DNA from 3 places in the Variovorax sp. AC194 genome. Region 2 is predicted to be linked to each of the others. Evidence: predicted binding sites of a transcription regulator. Region 2 holds the regulator's gene; each other region holds the start of a gene.

Region 1 (6,827 bases), 970 kb from region 2:
ATCACCGCCACGCCGCGCTCGGCCGCCAGCGGCAGCAGGCGCTGTTCGGCATCGCGCGCGTCGAGCGAGTAGTTGATCTGCAGGAAGTCGAGCTTCTCGGCGCGCAGCACGGCCTCGACCTCGTCGTAGGCCGAGGCGGTGTAGTGCGTGATGCCGATGTAGCGCACGCGGCCCTTGTCCTTCCAGCCGCGCAGGGTGGTCAGGTGGGTGCGCCAGTCGACGAGGTTGTGCACCTGCATCAGGTCCAGCTCTTTCGTACGCAGCCGTGCGAACGACTGCTCCATCTGCGCGATGCCGGCCTCGCGGCCCGAGGTCCAGACCTTGGTGGCGAGGAAGGGACTGGTGCGCGAATCCGTGCGCGGTTTGGCCGTGGCCAGCAACTCGCCGGTGGTTTCCTCGGAGCGGCCGTACATCGGCGAGCTGTCGATCACCGTGCCGCCGGCCGCGAAGAGCGCCTCGAGCACGCCGGGCAGGCGCTTGTACTCGTCGGTGCCCGGGCGCTGGTCGAAGCCGATCCAGGTGCCGCAGCCGATGACCGGCAGGGCTTCCTTCGTGGAGGGAATGGGGCGGGTGGTCATCTGCATCGCGGGCCTGCCTGGTTGCTGGGCGAAGGAGGGGAGCGCGGCGCCTGCGCAGAGCGCCGCGCCGAGGCGCAGCAACTGCGCGCGCGTCACTGCAGGAAGGTGGGGCTCGTTCGTGATGGGCGTCGTCACGAACGAAATTCTGCGCCCGCCAGGCCCCCGGGCGAAAGGCCTCAGCGCAGGTAGCGTCCGTCGGCCTTGAGCATCGAGAGCTCCGAGAAGGTCAGCCCGCGGTGCTCGCCCGCCCGGTACGAGACGGCGATGCCGCCGATGTCCAGCGTCTTGAACGACTCCAGGCCCTTCTGCAGCGACTCGGGCGTCGGGTTCGCGCCCGCGCGCTTCAGGCCCTCGACCATGACCTTGGCCGTGACGTAGCCCTCCAGGCTCGCGTAGCTGAAATCGTTCACGCCGATCTTCTTCATCGCGGCCTGGTACTCGGCGATGACGGGCATTGCGCTGTTCCACGGATAGGGCACGACCTGCGAGATGACCACGCCGGCCGCGTCCTTCTTGATGTCCTGGAAGAGCTTCTGGCCATTGAGGAAAGAGAACGAATAGAACGCCGTCTCGCCGCCCGCCGCGCGGTAGGCGGTGATGAACTTGGCCGCCACGTCGTTGGTGGCCGACAGCACCACCGCCTTGGGCTTGAGCTTGGCCAGCTCGGCCGCGCGCTCGGCGGCGTCGGAGCCGTCGTTCTTGATGGCGACGCTGCCGACCATCTTCTCGCCGCGCTCGGCAATGAACTTCTGCGTGCTCTCCATCGCCGAGCGCGCGCCCGGGTTGTCGTTGTGCGCGAAGGCGATGCGCGAGAGGCCGATGGTGAACAGGTGGTTCACGATGCGGCTGTATTCCTCGTCGAAGCTGATGCGCACCGGAAAGCCGTATTCGGTGAACTTCACCACCGGGCCCGCGCCCGTGTACGGCCCGACGACGGGAATCTTCAGTTCGTTGGCCGCCTTGATCGCGCCGACCGACGACGAGGTGCCGATGGGCATCAGCACGCCGATGGCGCCGTCTTTCGCGAAGGTCTTGACGTTCTCGGCGCCCTTGGCGGGGTCGTAGGCGTCGTCCAGCTGGCGCAACTCGACCGGCCGTCCGTTGATGCCGCCGTTCGCGTTCAGCGCGGTGAACATGGCACGGATGCCCACCAGCGGCTCGGTCGAGAGCGACGCGAGCGGGCCGGTCTGCACGTAGGTCTGGCCGATCAGCAGGGGCTTGCCGGTCTGGGCATGCGCCGAAGCAGACAGTCCGAGAAAGACAGCGAGGACGGAGGCGGCAAAGGCGGAGGCCAGCAGATGAATCTTTTTGTGTGTCATGGTCACAAACTGTTAATAAAGTCATCTTAAAGCGCGAGACCTTCCGGGTAAATCGCTCTTTGGTTGCGGTGCAGCACGCGCGGCATCAGAATCCGGCCTCATATTCACCATGGGAATGCCACTCTCGCTCCTCCGACTGTCTTCGCTGGACCTCGTGCGGGGTTTTGTCGCGGTGGGACGGCGCATGAGCATCTCACTCGCGGCGCAGGACCTGTGCCTCACCCAGTCGGCGGTCAGCAAGCAGGTCCATGCGCTCGAGGAGCAGCTGGGCGTGAAGCTGCTGGTGCGCGGCCACCGTTCGATCTCTTTCACCGCCGAGGGCGAGCGGCTCTTTCGCAGCGCGGACGGCGCGGTGCAGCAACTGCAGGACGTGATGGGCGGCATCCGCCAGGCAGGCGAGCAGCGTCCCGTGACGCTCAGCGCCAGCATCGGCATGACGGGGCTCTGGCTGCTGCCGCGGCTCAGCCGGGTGCAGAAGCTGCATCCGGGCGTGGACGTTCGCGTCTCGGCCAACAACCGGCTCGCCGACCTGCGCCGCGAGGGCATCGACCTCGCGATCCGCTACACCACGCCCGCGCTGGCACCGGCCGGGGCGCTGCGGCTCTTCGGGGAAACGGTGGCGCCGGTGGCGCATCCCTCGCTGCGCCTGAAGACGCTGCGCGCGGCCGAGGCCGTCTCGCGCCTGTGCCTGCTCGACTTCGACGATCCGCAGCACCCGTGGCTGCAATGGAATGGCTGGCTGGCCGCGGTCGGGTGGGCCGAGGCGAAACCGCAGGCCGTGCTGCACTTCAACCAGTACGACCAGTTGATCCAGGCCGCGCTGGCCGGGCAGGGCGTGGCGCTGGGGCGGCTCGAACTGATCCAGCCGCTGCTCGACGAAAAGCGCCTGGTGCGCGTGGATTCGCCGGCGCCCGCGCAGGCCTCGGGACACGCCTACTGGCTGATCCAGGCCGAAGACGCGCCGCGCGAAGAGGTGCGCCACGTGGCCGATTGGCTGGTGGCCGAGGCGCGGCAGTCACGCGAGGCCGTGGGCGCCGTTCCCTGAGCCGAATGCCATCGCTTCGTCGAGGCGGTCGTTGCCCCAGAACATCTCGTCGCCGGCGAAGAAAGTGGGCGCTCCGAAGATGCCTTTCTCTGCCGCGATGTCCGTCTGGCGCCGCAGCCGCGCCTTGTTCGCGTCGGACAGCGCCTCCTCGATGATCCGGTGCGCGGGCAGGCCGAGCGCGGCCAGCAGGTCGCGCATGGCCTGCGGCGAATCGATGTCGCGGTCTTCGGCGAAGTTCATGGCCATCGTGCGCCTGCAGAACTCGCCCATCCAGGGCTGCGCCGCGCCCACGAGCGCAATGCGCAGCGGCAGCACGGCGGACCTCGGAAATTGCGTGGGCTGCCGCCACGGCAGGCCGTACCTGCGGCACTGGCGCGCCATGTCCTTCCACGTGTAGTCGCCTTTTTCCTTCTGCAGCACGAAGGGCGACGAGGCCCAGCCGAAGGACCGGAAGATCGGCCCGAGCAGAAACGGCTGCCAGCGGATGCGCACGTGGTGGCGGGCCGCTTCGTCCTCGATGCGCATCGCGCTCAGGTAGCTGTAGTTGCTGCCGAAGTCGAACCAGAAATCGAGCACGGGGAGGGCGCGCGGCGTCATTCGAACACCACCAGGCAGCGGGCCTCGATGCTCTCGCGCAGCGGCGCGTCGGCGGGCGCATCGGGGTGGTCGAAAGCGGCGTGCGGCGTGTAGCGCGAAACGCCACCGAGTTGCGAGTCGTACTGCTTGAAGACCAGCGCCTCGTGCCGGTCCATCGCGGAAAAGTACGACCAGCGGTGCGCGGGCGAATGCGTGGCCAGGTAGATCTCGCCGGTGCGGCGCGGGTAGCGCACCTCGGCATTCACCAGGTCTTTCGCCATCACCGAGCGCGCATCGCAGACGGCCAGCGGCGTATCGAGCACCGGCCCCTTGATCGAGCGCCAGATGTTGACGATGCAGTAGCGCCGCACGGCCGCGGCTTCGGCGGGGTCGGTCAGCACCATGGCCAGCCGGCGGCGGCCGGAGTCCTCGGTGTAGTCGTTGTGGATGCGGCCGTTGGCGGCCGCCTTGCCGTCGGTGGCGCGCCGCCCGAAGCTCAGGGCGGTGCGATCGGCCTCGCGCCGGCGCACCAGGTGGTCGAACACATGGGCCCGTGTGCCCCCCGTGACCGCGAGCGCCAGTTCGGCGACTTCGCGGTGGTAGATGGCGGTGACCTGGGCGTCGTCCAGGAAATCGGAGATGGCCGTGGGCGCATCGCGCAGCACGAAGCCTTCGCGCTCGATGTCGGGCGGCGTGGCGGCCGCGCGTGCATCCGCGATCGGTGTGGCGCGCAGCTCGTAGGTGCCGCTTTCCCAGGGCGTGCCGGGCGGCGGCGCGAAGGTGTAGCTGAAGGGGCGCAGCGCGCAAGGCTGCAGGTAGTTCAGGCCGGCGGTGACGGTGGGGTGGTTCATGCGGGGCTCCTTTTCCTCAGGGCATTGGAGCGAAAGCGCGGTGCCGGCTCAAACGACTTCTGCGCGCCTTGGCATGAGCCAAAGGAATATGAAAAGGCCTGCCGCGAAGAAAGCCTTCTTCCGTCTTGCCAGGCCATGAAATACTGTATAAAAATACAGTTAACAGTTGCATCATGGGCCTCCCTTTCCTCGACTCCTTTTCCGCCGCCGCGGGCCGTGGCGTCTGGCATGCCGACGAACTCGGCCTGGCCGACGCGCAGGTCGTCGCGACCGGCCACGCCGCGCTCGATGCCGAGTTGCCCGGCGGCGGCTGGCCGGTCGGCGCGATGACGGAGTTGCTGCAGGGCGCGCCCGAAGCGCATGTCTGGCGGCTGCTGCTGCCCGCGCTGGCGCAGGCCGTGGAGGCGCGCGGCGGGCCGGTCGTGCTGATCGGCGCGCCCTACGAGCCCTGCGGACCGTCGCTCGCGGCGCAGGGGCTGCCGGTGGAGGCGCTGATGTGGGTCAGGAGCGATGCGCCCGCCGCGCGCCTCTGGGCCTGCGAGCAGGCGCTGCGCTGCGCGGACGTGGCCGCCGTGCTGGCGTGGTTGCCGCAGGCGCGGGTGGGCGAGTTGCGGCGTCTGCAGCTGGCGGCCGCGCAGCATGACGTGCTGCTTATCGTATGCCGGCCCGAATCGGCCGCGCGGGGCGCGTCTCCCGCGCGGCTGCGTCTTCAGGTGGAGACCTGCGAGGCCGATGCCTCGCAGATCGAATTGCGCATCCTCAAGCGCCGCGGCCCGCCGCTGGCTTCGCCGGTGATGCTGCCGGCGCGGAACGACCGCATGACCGCGCTGCTGGCCGCCGCCCGGCTGCGCCGCAAGCTGCGCCTGCAGCAGCAGGGCACGGTGCCGGTCGGTGACACGGCAACGTCCGCGACCGTGGTGCGCATCGATGCGTGGAAAGGAGGCCCCCATGCACTGGATCGCATTGCGGTGGTCGCTTGACGCCGACACGCCTGATGCGCCTGACACACCGCAGCTGCCCACGCCGGAGGCGCTCGGCTGGTGGGCGCTGGAATACACGCCGCACGTCGCCTGGCAGGACGAGGCGCTCATGCTCGAAGTCTCGGCCTGCGAGCGCCTGTGGGGCGGGCGGCTGCAGTTGATGCGCCAGCTGGTCGCCGTCAATCCCGCGCCCGATGTGCGCATGCTCGGCGCCCAAGGCGCCACGAGCCTCATCGCGCTCGCGCGGCTGCGCCTGTTCGAGGGCAACGAGCCGCGGCCCAAGGACATCCCGGCCGGCCTGCCGCTGGATACATTGACCGCCGCGCGCCCCCACCTCGACCTGCTCGCGCGCCTGGGCTGCCGCACCTGGGGCGAGGTGGCCGCCTTGCCGCGCGGCGGCCTCACGCGGCGCTTCGGCACCGAGTTGCGCACGGCGCTCGACACGGCCTGGGGCCTGCGCCCCGAGAGCCACGACTGGCTCACGCTGCCCGACGTGTTCGAGCAGAAACTGGAGCTGCCCGCGCTCGCCGAGACCGCGCCCGAACTCATGTGGTCGGCCAACCGCCTGCTCTCGGCGCTGCAGATCTGGCTGCGCGCCCGCCAGCGCGGCGCGCGCGCGCTCGAGCTGCAGTGGACGCTCGACCTCAAGCGCTTCAACGGCGTGAACCTGCCGCCGCACCAGCAGGTCACCGTGCGCACGGCCGAGCCCACGCAGGACCTGGCGCACCTGCGCCGGCTGCTGTCCGAGAAACTGGCCCTCACCACGCTCGCGGCACCCGCGAGCTGGCTGAAGCTGCGCACGCTCGAGACCGACGCATGGGCCGGTGCCAGCACCAGTTTTTTGCCCGAGGACAACCGCAAGGGCGACAAGCTGCACGAGATGGTCGAGCGCCTGAGCGTGCGGCTCGGCGCGCACCAGGTGGTGGTGCCCTGCGCAGAGGCCGACCACCGGCCCGAGCGCAAGCAGGCCTGGCGGCCCGCGCTGCAGAAAGACAAGGCGCCGGCCAAGGCCCGCAAGGAGACGAAAGAATCGAAGGCCGCGGCGCAGTCTCAGTCGCAGCAGCCCGATGCGATCTACCCGCCGTGGCTGCTGCCCGAACCGCTCTTGCTCGAGATGGACGGCGAGCGCCCGTGCTACCGCGGCCCGTTGAGCAAGCTCGTCGGGCCGCAGCGCGTCGAGGCCGGCTGGTGGGGCGGCAAGGAAGACGGCGGCCAGCCGGCGGTTCGCGACTACTACGTCGCCGAAAGCCCCGAAGCCGGGCTCGTGTGGATCTTTCGCGAACGACCCTCGGCGCGGTTTTCTTCGGGCGAGGTGCGCTGGTATCTGCAGGGGCTCTATGCCTGAGCTCAGCGACAAACAGGAACGCAAGCGCCAGCCCGCCAAGGTGCATGCGCTGCCGGTGCCGTTGCGCAAGAAAGCCGTGGCGGCATTGCCGGACTACGCCGAGCTGCACTGCCTCACGAACTTCAGCTTTCAG
Region 2 (6,827 bases):
CGCGACAACGCATCGAGGCCGCGCGCGCGCTGTTGACCCGGCATCCGGCCACGCAGGTGATCGTGAGCGACGACGGCCTGCAGCACCTGGCGCTGGCACGCGACATCGAGATCTGCGTGTTCGACGATCGCGGCATCGGCAACGGCTGGCTGCTGCCTGCGGGCCTGCTCCGCGAGCCCTGGCCACGTCGTTGCGACCTGGTGCTCCACAGCGGCGAGCGGCCCGCACTTGCTGGCGGCTACACCGCCACCCGCAGCCTCGCCCAGGATGCGGTCGCAAGCGACGGAAAGCGCGTTCCCCTGGAGACCCTGGCAGGCACGCCGCTGATCGCACTGGCGGCCATCGCGCGACCCGAAGGATTCTTCGAGATGCTGCGTGCGCGCGGCCTCACGCTCGCCGAGACCATCGCATTGCCCGATCACCACGACTTCGACGCGTGGCAGCGCCCCCCCGGCAATGAATACACCCTGCTCTGCACCGAGAAAGATGCAGTCAAGCTGTGGCGCAAGACGCCGGACGCACTGGCCGTTCCGCTGCACTTCGAACCTGCCCCGGAATTCTTCGCCGCGCTCGACGCAAAGCTATCATCGACCGATGGATACCAAGCTGCTTGAACTGCTCGTCTGCCCCGTGACCAAGGGCCCCCTCACCTGGAACGCCGAGAAGCAGGAGCTGTGCTCCCGCAGCGCACGCCTGGCCTACCCGGTGCGCGACGGCATCCCGGTGCTGCTCGAGAACGAGGCGCGCACGCTGTCCGACGAAGAGCTGGGTCTGTGACCGGCCCCGTGCGCTTCACCGTCCTGGTGCCGGCACGACTGGCCTCCACGCGGCTGCCCAACAAACCCCTGGCCGATATCGCGGGCCTGCCGATGGTCGTGCGCGTGGCGCAGCGGGCCGGCCAGTCCAGCGCATCGCGCGTGGTCGTGGCCGGTGACGATGCCTCCATCGTTACGGCCTGCAAGGTGCACGGCGTCGAGGCCATCCTCACGCGCCAAGACCACCCGAGCGGCACCGACCGGCTGGCCGAAGCGTGCGAGCAACTGGGCCTCGATGGCGACGAAATCGTCGTCAACGTGCAGGGCGACGAGCCGCTGATCGACCCCGATCTGATCGATGCCGTGGCCGCAGCGCTGGCCCTGCATCCCGAAGCGGCGATGAGCACAGCGGCCCACGAGATCGACTCGCTGGGCGATTTCATGAACCCGAACGTGGTGAAGGCGGTCCTCGACGCGCAGGGCAACGCGCTCTACTTCAGCCGCGCGCCGATTCCCTGGTGGCGCGATGGCTCTGCCAACGGCGCGGCGCCGACCGTGCTGCCCACGCCCGCGCCGCTGCGCCACATCGGCATCTACGGCTACCGCGCGGGTTTCGTGCGGAAATTTCCGTCGCTGCCGCCGGCGCCGGTCGAAGCGACCGAGGCACTCGAGCAATTGCGCGCGCTCTGGCATGGGCATCGCATCGCGGTGCACGTGAGCCATGTCGCGCCCGGGCCGGGCATCGACACCCCCGAGGATCTGGCGCGCGTACGTGCCGTCTTTGCCTCCAGGCCAGCCCCTTAAGACGTGCGCCACGGAGGGAATTCCCTACGGAGGCGCATGCTATCCTCGACGTGAAATCCGCCTTGCCCAGCCCTCGGGCCGACGCTGGGCGTGACACAAAATCTAAGAACCGTCCGAGGACACCATGAGACTAATTTTGCTGGGCGCGCCCGGGGCGGGCAAAGGCACGCAAGCGGCCTTCATCTGCCAGAAATACGGCATCCCCCAAATCTCGACCGGCGACATGCTGCGCGCCGCCGTCAAGGCCGGCACGCCGCTCGGACTGCAGGCCAAGGCCGTCATGGACGCGGGCGCGCTGGTGAGCGACGACCTGATCATCAACCTCGTGAAAGAGCGCATCGCCCAGCCCGACTGCGCCGGTGGTTTTCTGTTCGACGGTTTCCCGCGCACCATTCCGCAGGCCGATGCCATGAAGGCCGCGGGCGTCAAGCTCGACTACGTGCTCGAGATCGACGTGCCCTTCGGCGACATCATCGAACGCATGAGCGGCCGCCGCTCGCACCCGGCATCGGGCCGCACGTATCACGTCAAGTTCAACCCGCCCAAGACCGAAGGTAAGGACGACGTGACCGGTGAAGACCTGATCCAGCGCGAGGACGACAAGGAAGAAACCGTGGGCAAGCGGCTCGAGGTGTACAGCCAGCAGACGCGCCCGCTGGTCGACTACTACTCGGCCTGGGCCAAGGCCGATCCGGCCGCCGCGCCGAAGTACCGCGCCATCAAGGGCGTCGGCACGGTCGACGAAATCACGCAACGCGCCCTGGCGGCACTGAGCAGCTGATTCCCGCCGCCCTTCGACGGGGCGGCTATTTATTTCCCCAGCAGTTCCAGCATCAGCGCGATGCGCGCCTTCACGGGCGTGAGCGCGCCTGCATCGCGCAGCCGGTCATCGGGCTTCGGCAGGATGCGGCCACTGGTGCAACGCGTCGCGCGCAGCACCGCGATGCCGGCGTCCTGTGCCTTGAGCGCCGCGGCTTCCAGTGCGTGGTGCACGGTGCCATTGCCGGTGGTGGCGATGACCAGCCCGCGGACTGGTTCCTCCGCGCCCTCCCGCAGTAGCGCATCGACGATCGCGCCGCTCGCACCGGCATGGCTCATGACGATCTCGACCCGAGGCCAAGGCCCGGACGTGCTCAGCGCCTTCGACGATTGAGATGACGGCGCAGCCGGCCACTCTCTCACGCGCCGCACCGCGCCCTCTTCCACATAGCCGATCGGCCCTGCATCTCCAGATGCGAAAGCATCGAGCCGGTACGTGTGCACCTTCTGCACATCCACCCCGCTGTGGACCGTGCCAGCACACACCGCCACTACGCCCTGCGCGCCCACCATCGCCGCGACCGCGATCGCATCGCGCACGTTCTGCGGACCGTCCGGCGAGAGCGCCGTGGCCGGGCGCATCGCGCAGGTCAGCACCACGGGCTTCGCCGACGCCAGCACCGAGTGAAGGAAGAAGGCCGTTTCCTCGAGCGTGTCGGTGCCATGGCTGATCACCACGCCGGCCACGTCGGGCTGTGCGAGCCAATGCACGCAGCGCTGCGCGAGCTTCTGCCAGATGTCGAACGACATGTCCTTGCTGTCGAGCTGCGCCACCTGCTCCGCCAGTAAAGCGATGCCCTCGGGCGCATCGATGCCGCCCAGGAGGTCCGCCACGCCCACCTGCCCGGCGGTGTAGCCGATGTTGTCGCCGCTGCTGGAGGCCTTTCCGGCGATGGTCCCGCCGGTGCCCAGGACCACCACGCGACGCACTTCGGGCAACGGCAAATGGGCCATGACTTGTCAACTTCCAAAAACTGGTTAAAAATACAGGTACTGGATATCTAGCCAGTGCCGCAAGGAACCACATATGCAGTTCGCCGTGAAGCTTACCGCCCGCCAGCAGCAGATCCTCGACTTGATCCAGAGCGCCATCGCGCGCACCGGTGCGCCGCCCACGCGCGCCGAAATCGCCAACGAGCTGGGGTTCAAGTCGGCCAACGCCGCCGAAGAGCACCTGCAGGCGCTGGCACGCAAGGGCGTCATCGAACTTGTCAGCGGCACCTCCCGCGGCATCCGCCTCAAGGGCGACGCGCTGCGTTCGCTCAACGAAACGCGGCATCGCGAAGGCGGGCAGTTCTCGCTGTCGCTGCCCGGCATGGCGCAGCTGGCGCTCCCGCTCATCGGTCGCGTCGCGGCCGGCTCGCCCATCCTGGCGCAGGAGCACGTCGACCAGACCTACTACGTCGAGAACACGCTCTTCCAGCGCCAGCCTGACTACCTGCTCAAGGTGCGCGGCATGTCGATGCGCGACGCCGGCATCATGGACGGCGACCTGCTCGCCGTGCAGGCCACCAAGGAAGCGCGCAACGGCCAGATCGTGGTCGCGCGCCTGGGCGACGAAGTCACCGTCAAGCGCCTGAAGCGCAACAAGCAGGTCATCGAGCTGCACGCCGAGAACCCCGACTACCCGACCATCATCGTGCAGCCCGGTGAGCCCTTCGAAATCGAAGGCCTCGCGGTCGGCCTCATCCGCAACACCATGCTGATGTAGGCCTCGCGGCCTGCTTGCAGCAGCACCCCATCCGGCCTCGACAGGTGGCGGGCGTATGGCGCGAAGTCGCCATCACCCTGTCGCGGCCGATTCAAGAAATCCTGCCTGTGTTCAACCTCAGACTTTTTTGGAGTTCACATGGGAATCGCCCTCCTCGCCATCGCTGATTTCTGGATGCCGCTGCAATCGCTTGCAAGCCGCCTGATGCCCGCCCGCCGCACCCGTCACCGGGACAGCAGCGACACCGCCGCCGGACTGCGCTACGTGGCCGTGCGCCCGGCCTGCACCGCGCGCACCGCAGGCACGCCTGCACCGACGACAACCGCCACAGCGCCGGCACGCCCGCTGCGCGTGGTTCGCGTGATCGACGGAAAAAGCCAGGACCGCAGCCGCATGGTGATCTCGGGCCGCATGGCCGATGTCTGCGCGGAGCTCGACCGGCTGGCCGCGCTCGAAGCGGCGGAAACCATGCGCTCGGTGCCCCGCTCCACCCGTCTGCACTGAGACATTTCCCCGGGAGAACCGCTCCAGAAGCACCCCGGGGTGGGTATCCAAACGTTCACTGGCGCGACATCCCAATGCTGCGAGGCACAATGGCACGCCATGAACATTGTGATCCTCGACGATTACCAGGACGCCGTGCGCAAGCTGCGCTGCGCCGCCAAGCTGGACGCGTACGCGGCCAAGGTCTACACCAACACGGTCAAGGGCATCGGGCAACTGTCGGTTCGCCTGAAGGACGCCGACGTGATCGTGCTGATTCGCGAGCGCACCCACATCTCGCGCCAGCTGATCGAGAAGCTGCCCAAGCTCAAGCTCATTTCGCAGACCGGGCGCGTCGGTGGCCACATCGACGTCAATGCCTGCACCGAGCGCGGCGTGGCGGTGGCCGAGGGCACGGGCTCTCCGCAGGCACCGGCCGAACTCACCTGGGCGCTGATCATGGCGGCCATGCGCCGGCTGCCGCAGTACATCAGCAACCTCAAGCACGGGGCGTGGCAGCAGTCGGGCCTCAAGTCGGCGTCGATGCCGCCCAATTTCGGCCTCGGCTCGGTGCTCAAGGGCAAGACGCTCTGCATCTGGGGCTATGGCCGCATCGGTCAGTTGGTCGCGCGCTACGGACAGGCCTTCGGCATGCAGGTGGTGATCTGGGGACGCGAGGCGAGCTGCGCCAAGGCGCGCTCCGACGGCTTCCAGGTCGCGCAGAACCGCCACGAGTTCTTCGCCGCGGCCGACGTGCTCTCGGTGCACCTGCGGCTCAACGAGGAAACCAACGGCCTCGTCACGCTCGAAGACCTGTCGCGCATGAAGCCGACGGCGCTCTTCGTGAACACTTCCCGCGCCGAACTGGTCGAGGCCGATGCCCTGCTCGCCGCGCTCAATCGCGGACGCCCGGGCCTCGCAGCCATCGACGTGTTCGAAAGCGAGCCGCCGCTGCAGGGCCACGCGCTGCTGCGCCTGGAAAACTGCATCTGCACGCCGCACATCGGCTACGTGGAGCAGGACAGCTACGAGAGCTACTTCGGTCAGGCTTTCGACAACGTCGTGAGCTTCATCAAGGGCAATCCCACCAACATCGTGAATCCCGGCGCGCTGCAGGTTCGCCGGTGATTCCATGAGTCGGCCTGCGCCCCGGGGCGCGCTCTGGGCGCTGCTGGCCGGCAATTTCGTGATCGGCACGGGCGTGATGGTGGTGCCCGGCACGCTCAACGAGATCAGCGCCTCGCTTTCCGTCACCGCTGCGACGGCGGGCCAGCTGATCACCGCGGCAGCGATCGTGATGTGCCTCGGCGCACCGCTCCTCGCCGCCCTCGTCGCAGGCTGGGACCGCCGCCAGCTCCTGGCCCTCACGCTCCTCTGGTACGCCGCCGGACACGCCCTCTGCACGCTCATGCCGAGCTTCGGCACCCTGCTGCCGGTGCGCATGCTCACGGTGATCGCACCCGCGATCTTCACGCCGCAAGCCGCGGCCTGCGCCGGCATGCTGGTGCCGCCGGAACACCGCGGGCGCGCCGTCACCTTCGTCTTCCTCGGCTGGTCGATGGCCTCGGTGCTGGGCCTGCCCATCGGTGCGCTGATCGGCGGCCACCTCGGCTGGCGCATGGCCTTCATGGCCATCGCGATGCTCAGCATCGTGAGTGCGGCGTCGATCTGGCTCACGCTGCCCACCGGCATCCGCCCCGCCGCGCTCACGGCTGCTGCGTGGTCGCGCGTGCTGCGCAGCCCCGTGCTGATGGGCATCGTGTTGGTCACGGCGCTGCAGGGCTCGGGGCAGTTCGTGCTGTTCAGCTATTTCGGCCCCGTGCTCAAGCAGAGCTTCGGCGCGGACGCCAACACGCTGAGCCTGATGTGGGCGCTGTTCGGCGCTTTCGGGCTGATCGGCAACATGGTGGTCAGCCGCTTCATCGATCGTGCGGGCGCCGGCCGCATGGTGCTGCTGACGAGTTCGCTGATCGCGCTGAGCCTGTTCCTGTGGCCGTTCGCGAGCACGCTCGCCTGGCTGGCCGTGGTGATCGTGCCCTGGGGCCTGGGCTGTTTCGCCACCAACTCGGCCCAGCAGGCGCGGCTGGTGGGCCTCGCACCCGCGCTCGCGCCGGGCTCCGTGGCGCTCAACAGCTCGGGCATCTACATCGGCCAGGCCGTCGGCGCGGGGCTGGGCGGCTGGCTGCTGGCGAACGACGCGGCGCCGTGGATGAGCCGGGTCGGCCTCGCGCTGCTGTTGCTGGCCATCAGCCTGA
Region 3 (6,827 bases), 1.6 Mb from region 2:
AAGCACGCGAAGGACGTGGCGTGGAGCTACGAGGTGCCCTACGACGAGCACAAGGCGCTCGCGGGGCGGCTCGCATTCGACGAGACGGCGTCCGCCGCGTTGCGCATCCGCAGCCTGCCGTAAGGCGACCGGCGCAGGTGCTAGCGCCGGAACATCCGCAGGTCGAGCGCGCTTTCTTCACCGAGCCACATCGCATGCGCCGTGTGGTCGGCGAGGTCGTCGCCCGTCACGCCGTGCACGAAGATATCGAGGCCCTTGCGGTTGGCATCGAGCCATGCGATGACCTGGTCGAACTCGGCCGCGTCGAAGGCGATCTGGCAGCTCCAGTGCGGATGCGGGCCGACGAGGCGCTCGTGCACGCGGCCCACGACGACCATCAGCTCGCGGCCCGCGCGCTCGCAGAGTTCACGCGCTTGCGCCACCGTGTCGGGTGCGAAGTAGACGTGGGCGTGGTACTGGGGGTAGAGGTTTTCGGGGCGGCGCGGCATGGTGCGCTCATTGTGATCCCACGCGCGATGCCGGGTGCGCGGGCAGGTGAAATCGCCCGCTGTAGCGGAACACGTCGCCGAACCAGCGGTGGCGCAGCAGCATCTTCATCGTGAAGTGCTCGGGGCTCGCGGGGTCGGGGCGTTCCTCGACGTAGGCCGTGCCCATGAAAAGGCCGAGTGGCAGCGGAATGCGCAGGCCCGCGATGCGCCAGATGTAGCCCCGGTCGCGGAACACCAGCGCGCCGTCTTCGGCGCTCACTGCCAGGCGCATGCCGATGCCGAAGCGCACGTACTCGATCACCTCGGCGCCGTGCGGCGCGGTGTGTTCCATGTGCGAGCGGAAGTGGAAGGGCTGGCGGCCCGCGAAGTGGAAGACGCGGTCCCAGTACAGGTTCGCGTCTTCGGGGTGGCAGCGGTAGTGCACCTCGATCGGCACGCCGGTGCCGGTGTAGGGAACGAGCGCGCCGAAGAGGCGGCCCAAGGGCATGAGCAGCGCGGCCCAGGGCGCGTGATGGACTTCGTTCATGGTGCCGCGCACGCACACGTAGTCGTCGGAGAACGGCGTCATCGTGTAGTGGCGGCGGATCACGTCGCCCAGGCGTTCCCAGTCCGCGCCGAGCGCTTGTTGGAAGACCGGTGGCGCGGTGTCGCGCGTCATTGCGCAGCCACCGCCACGGTGCCTTCGCTGCGCGCCTTGTAGAAGCGCAGGATGTGCTCGGCGCCGTCGTTCAGCAGGAAGCCCGCGACGCGGTCCGCATACCAGTTGAAGCGCGTGCTCACGCGCCACGCCACATCGACGCGCAGCTCGGTGCCGCCATCGCGCGGGGTCAGCGTGAAGGCCGAGTCGCGCAGGTCGAAATACTGGCCGCCGATCATCACGTGGTCGTCCAGCGCGCCGGGCGGAAAGGAGTCGGGCGCGAAGCGGTAGCGCCACTTCAGGAGGCGCCCGGGCTGCCACTCGGTGATGACCTCCTCGAAGTGCACGTTCTTCTGCCACAGCACCTTGCGCACGCGGCCCTCGGGCGTCTCCTCGGTCACGCCGGCCAGGGGCAGCGGCACGCCGATGCGGTAGGCCCACGCGTCATCGACTTCGGCGGGCTGGATGTCGCGCGCATTGTTGAGCTCGTGCCACACGCGCTCGGTGGGCGCGGCGATGAAGAGCGTGCGCGAGGTGGTGGAGAACTGGTCGGGGTTCGGCAGGTGCGGCTCGATGGCGCCGAGCACGAGCGGCAGCATCGCGAAGCTGTAGAGCGCAGGCCTGGGCCAATTGGTGACGCGGCACACCAGGCCCATCGCCAGGCCGCCCATGCTGCCCATCACCGCGAAGAGCGGCACGATGACGACCGCGCAGATCATCCCCTCGATGAAGACCAGCAGCGTGCCGATGACGAAGAGGGCCGTGGAGACCCACGGCGCCCAGATGTAGTAGCCCCAGCTGCGGCGCTCGATGCGCTCGGCCATGTACACCGTGACCGCGCCGCACACCGCGGGCGCGAGGTACACGAAGGCGCCGAGCATGGCGGAGAACGGATGGCCCGGCCCGCCGCTGAAGGCGATGCGCAGCACGAGCGCGGCGGCCGCGCCGACCAGCAGCGGCCAGAACCAGGCGAAGGGCATGCGGCGGCGGGGCGGCTCTTCGGCGTCGTTCGAATCGGCGTGGAGGGGGGCGAGCTCGGAGAGCCTGCTTTCTTCGGGTTCGGTGCTCATCGAAAAATCTTCTCCTCTTTGTGTTTTATCAACTGTTGCGCGTGGCGGTCACCATGGCGTAGTCGAAGTCGCGCCAGAACATGCCCAGCGCGAGCGCGCAATAACTCGCCACGATGTGCTTGCGGCGCCACGGGCTCAACCTGCCGCGCGCCTTCCAGAGCTCGGCCAGCGTGAAGCGCGTGGCCAGCACCGGGATGTGCAGCGCGCTCGGCGCGACGCGCCAGCGCAGGGACTTGAATTCGATGTCCCCGAAGCCGTGGTCGCGCAGCGCCGCGATGAAGTCGTCGCGCGTGGCCAGCGTGGGCACGGCCCAGCTGTCGGCCCAGAGGCGGTGCAGCCAGTGGGCGATGCGGCCCGGGTTCCTGCGCAGCAGGAAACCATCGACCACCACGAGCCGCGCGCCGGGCTTGAGCAGGCGCGCGGCCTCGCGCACGAAGTCGGCCTTGGCGGTGCCTTCGGCGTAGCAGGCGCTCTCCACCGCCCAGGCGCCGTCGGCCTGCGCGGCGGGCAGGCCCGTGCGGGTGTAGTCGGCCTCGATGTGCGCGACGCGATCGGCCACGCCGGCCGCGGCATCGAGCCGCGCGGCGATGCGGTTCTGCACCGGCACGTTGGTGACGGTGACCGCATAGAGCGAGGCGTCGTCGCCGACCAGCGTGCGTGCGGTGGCGCCGGCGCCGCAGCCCATGTCGATCACGCAGCGGCGTTGGCCTGCGGCGGGTTGCATCTCATCGAGCCGCAGCGCGCGGCCGACGGCGCGGTTCATCTCCACCAGCATGCCTTCGCGGCGCAGCGGGTTGAGCCCCGCGCGCCAGAAGCCGAAGTGCATGTTGTAGCTCGGGCTCCAGGCGCTGTAGTCGACCGCCACTTCGGTGAAGTAGTCCTGCGTGTCCTCGGTCGTGATGGGCGTGGCCTGCGCCGGCGGATGCGTTGCGGTGGAGGGCATGCGGAAGTCGGGCTGGAAGACGGTGGGCATCGAGGCGCTTTCGGACGTTGGTTCTTGTGTTCCCTGGGGGCGTGACAGCGTGATCGGTTCAGAGGCGGCAGTGGTCGTCGGCGCAGGTGGCGGGCGCGATGGCGCCGCGGCCCGCCAGGCGCGCGACGAGCCAGCGCGGCAGGCGGTAGCGGTTGCGCGCGAGCACGGCATAGGCGCGGTCGGCGAGGGCGCCGACGAGCGGCACATCGAGCAGTGCGCCGCCCGCGGGCAGGCCGACGGCGGCGCGGCAGGCGCGGATCGCGGCGACGCCGGACAGCACGCGGCCATTCGCATCGACCGCGTGCATCGCGGTCATCAGCGCCTCGCGCGGCGCCGGGCCGGCGGCGAAGCCGAGGGGCGAGCAGTCGACGAGGTCCAGCCGGCCGGCTGCATCGCGTGCGCGCATCGCGCCCATCTCGGCCACGCAGAGCGGGCAGGTGGCGTCGTAGTAGACGGTCAGCGGGTAGGTCGTGGCGGCGGTGCGGCTCATGGTGTTCTTGGTTCTCGATATTTCAGTCAAAACAGAAATAGATAAGCAAAAAAAGGGGTGGCTAGATCATCGGCAGGCTGGCGTGGTGCGCATCGGGATCGTCGCCCTTGCCAGCGGGTGCCGCGGGCGCATCGCCGCGCACGAACTTCTGCACACTCGCCCCGAGCGTGAGCACCTTGTCCAGCGTGCCGGGCGAGAGCCGCAGCATCTCGTCGGCCCAGGTGGCGAGCTTGTTCATGAGGTCCATGGTGGAGCGGATGCGGTCCTGCGCATCGGCCGGCTCCTTCTGGAAATCGGGGCTGGACACGAGCTCGCGCAGCACGCGGATGGTGGGGTCGAACTCGCGCTCCTTGCGCTCGCGCACCACGGTGCGAAAGAGCTCCCACACATCGACGCTGGTCTCGAAATAATCGCGCCGGTCGCCCAGGATGTGGGTCACGCGCACGAGGTTCCAGGCCTGCAGTTCCTTCAGGCTGTTGCTGATGTTGGAGCGGGCCACGCCCAGGGTGTCGGAGAGCTCTTCGGCGTGCATCGGCTTGCCGTGGGCGAAGAGCAGCGCGTGGATCTGCGAGACGGTGCGGTTGACGCCCCACATGGAGCCCATTTCGCCCCAGTGGACGACGAACTTGCGTTGAATTTCTGTGAGTTCCATGCGGTCGAGTCTAGGATTTCCTAAATTTCTGTCAATAGAGAAATAGAAAAATCACCGGGCGCCGGAGAATGGTGAAATACTGTATGAATAAACAGTAAATTCCATTCCGAGGATTTGCCATGGCATCCGAATCCACCATTCCCATCCACATCATCAAGGGCCGAGGCGCGGCCACGCGGCTCGCGCACCGGTTCTCCAAGGACGAACGCGACGCCTTCGACGACGGCTGGGGCACGCTCGAAGAGGGCGTGGCCGAGGCCGAGGAGCTCATGCCGCTCGCGACCGAGGTGCGCTTCGAGGACGTGAAGTCGGTGCTCACCGAAAACGAATCGCCCGACATTTACTTCGACCGCTCGCTCAACCCCTACCGCGGCTGCGAGCACGGCTGCATCTACTGCTTTGCGCGGCCCACGCACAGCTACCTGAATCTCTCGCCGGGCCTGGATTTCGAGACCAAGCTCATCGCCAAGCGCAACATCGTGGAGGTGCTGCGCGCCGAGCTCGGGCGCAAGAGCTACAAGCCCAGCTACATCGCGATCGGCACCGCCACCGACTGCTACCAGCCCATCGAGCGCGAGCTGCGGATCACGCGCTCGGTCATCGAGTTGTTGAAGGAAGTGCGGCACCCGTTCGCGCTGGTCACCAAATCGAGCGCCATCGAGCGCGACCTCGACCTGATCGCGCCGATGGCGGCCGAGCACCTCGTGGCCGTGTACATCACGGTGACCACGCTCGATGGCGAACTCGCCCGCAAGCTCGAGCCGCGCGCGGCCGCGCCGCACCGGCGGCTGCGCACCATCCGCACGCTGGCCGAGGCGGGCGTGCCGGTGGGCGTGAGCGTGGCGCCGCAGATTCCGTTCGTCACCGAGGACATGGAGCACGTGCTCGAAGCCGCCTGGGAGGCCGGCGCGCGCAGCGCCTTCTACACGGTGGTGCGGCTGCCCTGGGAGGTGGCGCCGCTCTTCAAGGAATGGCTCGCGCTGCACTACCCGCAGCGCGCGGACCGCATCATGGCGCGCATCCACGAGATGCGCGGCGGCAAGGACTACGACGCCGATTTCGCCACGCGCATGAAGGGCTCGGGCCTCTGGGCCGACCTGATCCACCAGCGCTTCCAGAAGGCGACGAAGCGCCTGGGCTTCAACCGCGAGCGCATTCCGCTGGATATCACCGCGTTCCGGCCGCCGGGGGCGGTGGGGCAGGGCAATCTGTTCTAGCGAGCCTGCGGGCGGTGACGTCCGGCGCTCAGCTCTGCTCGAGCACGCGGCCGTTCAGCGGCTGCACCGGCCGTGCATTCATCCGGTAGAGCTTGCGGAATGCCGCGAGCTGGCCTCTGGAAACTTCCACCGGTTGCTTGAGCACTTGCCAGCTGACGTCTTCGCTGCAGGGCGGCGTGGTCAGCGATCCGGTGAAGTGGTAGTAGTCGCGCCGGGCCGGCAGCAGGTCCGACGGGTTCAGCGCTGCCTTCAGCGGCTCGGCCTGTCCGGCCTTGGACGGCAGCGCATCGAACACGGACTTCAGCGCCGCGTTTTCATGCCCTTCCTTCAGCAGCACCGCGACCACCGCGAGCTGGCCCGCATCGCTCTTGTGCACCAGGTGCGCAACCATCGGGTAGGCCTTGCCGTCGATGCGCTCTTCGCTCGGCGTGTGGAAGTGGAACTGCACGAGCTTGAAGTCGCCGTCGGCCAGGTGCAGGGTGCCGCCGTTCGCGAGATTGACCTGGATGGTGTGCCCGGTGTTGACCGTCTCGCCGCTGCCCTCGGCGTAGTCGAACCCGATGGGCGTGAGCGCCGCCTTCTTCGCCTGCCGCGCCTTGATGTTGACCGGCGACTGGTGCTTGCCGAGCTTGCAGGTCGCGAAACCCGGCTCCAGGTCGCCCCATGCCTTGGCACCGAGCTTGCCGCGGTAGTCCCAGTGCGTGTGCGCGTCCTCGGCCGAGGCGGCGAGCGCCGCGGTGGCGATCAGGCCGCCGATGGCGAGCCGGGTGAGGATCGAGAGATGTGATGTCATTGTTTGTTCTTTCTCTGATGGTTGAAGCGGCCATCGGACATCGCCTTCTTCGATGGCTGATGGCTGATGGCTGATGCCTGATGGCCGATGGCCTTCTACCACTTCGAGATGAACCCGCGGCGCAGCGCCGTTCACGCGCGATGGCGTGCACGGCGCGCTGCCGTCATTCCTTTCGCGCGACCGAGCCCAGCGTGGCGGCACCTTCCCAGTCGCCGCCCAATGCCTTCACGAGAAACACCGCGGTCAGCAGGCGCTGCCCCTGCAGCTGCGCGGCCTGCCGCTCCACCGTCAGCAGCGACTGCTGCGCGGTGATCACGTCCAGGTAGGTCGAGGCGCCGCCTTCGTAGCGGCTGGTCGCCATGTCGAGCACGCGGCGCGCGGCGGCGACGGCCGCTTGCGCCTGCGTGGTGGCGCTGTCGAGCGCGGAGAGGCCGGTGATGCCGTCTTCCACTTCCTGCATCGCGGTGAGCACGGTGCGGCGGTAGTTGCCCACGGTCGCGTCGTAGC

The links. The regulator LexA, encoded in region 2, represses DNA repair genes until DNA is damaged. The targets are predictions, from matches to a motif close to ACTGTATNNNNATACAGT.
Region 1: a site for LexA is predicted at 4,512-4,529, ahead of imuA (translesion DNA synthesis-associated protein ImuA). Genes of this name have one in related genera too.
Region 3: a site for LexA is predicted at 4,389-4,406, ahead of ACZYRS_RS23820 (PA0069 family radical SAM protein). Genes of this name have one in related genera too.

The regions. Positions count from the first base shown of each region.
Region 1 covers NZ_OZ409823.1:4,409,779-4,416,605, reverse strand. Annotated here, with positions in the region: gene ACZYRS_RS21035 (aldo/keto reductase) at 1-674, opposite strand, end outside; gene ACZYRS_RS21030 (ABC transporter substrate-binding protein) at 755-1,897, opposite strand; gene ACZYRS_RS21025 (LysR substrate-binding domain-containing protein) at 2,013-2,942, shown strand; gene ACZYRS_RS21020 (2-hydroxychromene-2-carboxylate isomerase) at 2,913-3,539, opposite strand; gene ACZYRS_RS21015 (CmcJ/NvfI family oxidoreductase) at 3,536-4,369, opposite strand; gene imuA (translesion DNA synthesis-associated protein ImuA) at 4,543-5,349, shown strand; gene ACZYRS_RS21005 (Y-family DNA polymerase) at 5,318-6,694, shown strand; gene ACZYRS_RS21000 (error-prone DNA polymerase) at 6,687-6,827, shown strand, end outside.
Region 2 covers NZ_OZ409823.1:3,443,645-3,450,471, reverse strand. Annotated here, with positions in the region: gene lpxK (tetraacyldisaccharide 4'-kinase) at 1-614, shown strand, start outside; gene ACZYRS_RS16535 (Trm112 family protein) at 595-777, shown strand; gene kdsB (3-deoxy-manno-octulosonate cytidylyltransferase) at 786-1,559, shown strand; gene adk (adenylate kinase) at 1,684-2,340, shown strand; gene ACZYRS_RS16520 (asparaginase) at 2,370-3,332, opposite strand; gene lexA (transcriptional repressor LexA) at 3,406-4,089, shown strand; gene ACZYRS_RS16510 (hypothetical protein) at 4,228-4,593, shown strand; gene ACZYRS_RS16505 (D-2-hydroxyacid dehydrogenase family protein) at 4,693-5,700, shown strand; gene ACZYRS_RS16500 (MFS transporter) at 5,705-6,827, shown strand, end outside.
Region 3 covers NZ_OZ409823.1:5,004,432-5,011,258, reverse strand. Annotated here, with positions in the region: gene ACZYRS_RS23855 (DUF427 domain-containing protein) at 1-123, shown strand, start outside; gene ACZYRS_RS23850 (DOPA 4,5-dioxygenase family protein) at 141-488, opposite strand; gene ACZYRS_RS23845 (DUF4166 domain-containing protein) at 496-1,146, opposite strand; gene ACZYRS_RS23840 (SRPBCC domain-containing protein) at 1,143-2,195, opposite strand; gene ACZYRS_RS23835 (SAM-dependent methyltransferase) at 2,224-3,168, opposite strand; gene ACZYRS_RS23830 (thiol-disulfide oxidoreductase DCC family protein) at 3,227-3,658, opposite strand; gene ACZYRS_RS23825 (GbsR/MarR family transcriptional regulator) at 3,720-4,310, opposite strand; gene ACZYRS_RS23820 (PA0069 family radical SAM protein) at 4,430-5,527, shown strand; gene ACZYRS_RS23815 (carbonic anhydrase) at 5,556-6,320, opposite strand; gene ACZYRS_RS23810 (efflux transporter outer membrane subunit) at 6,484-6,827, opposite strand, start outside.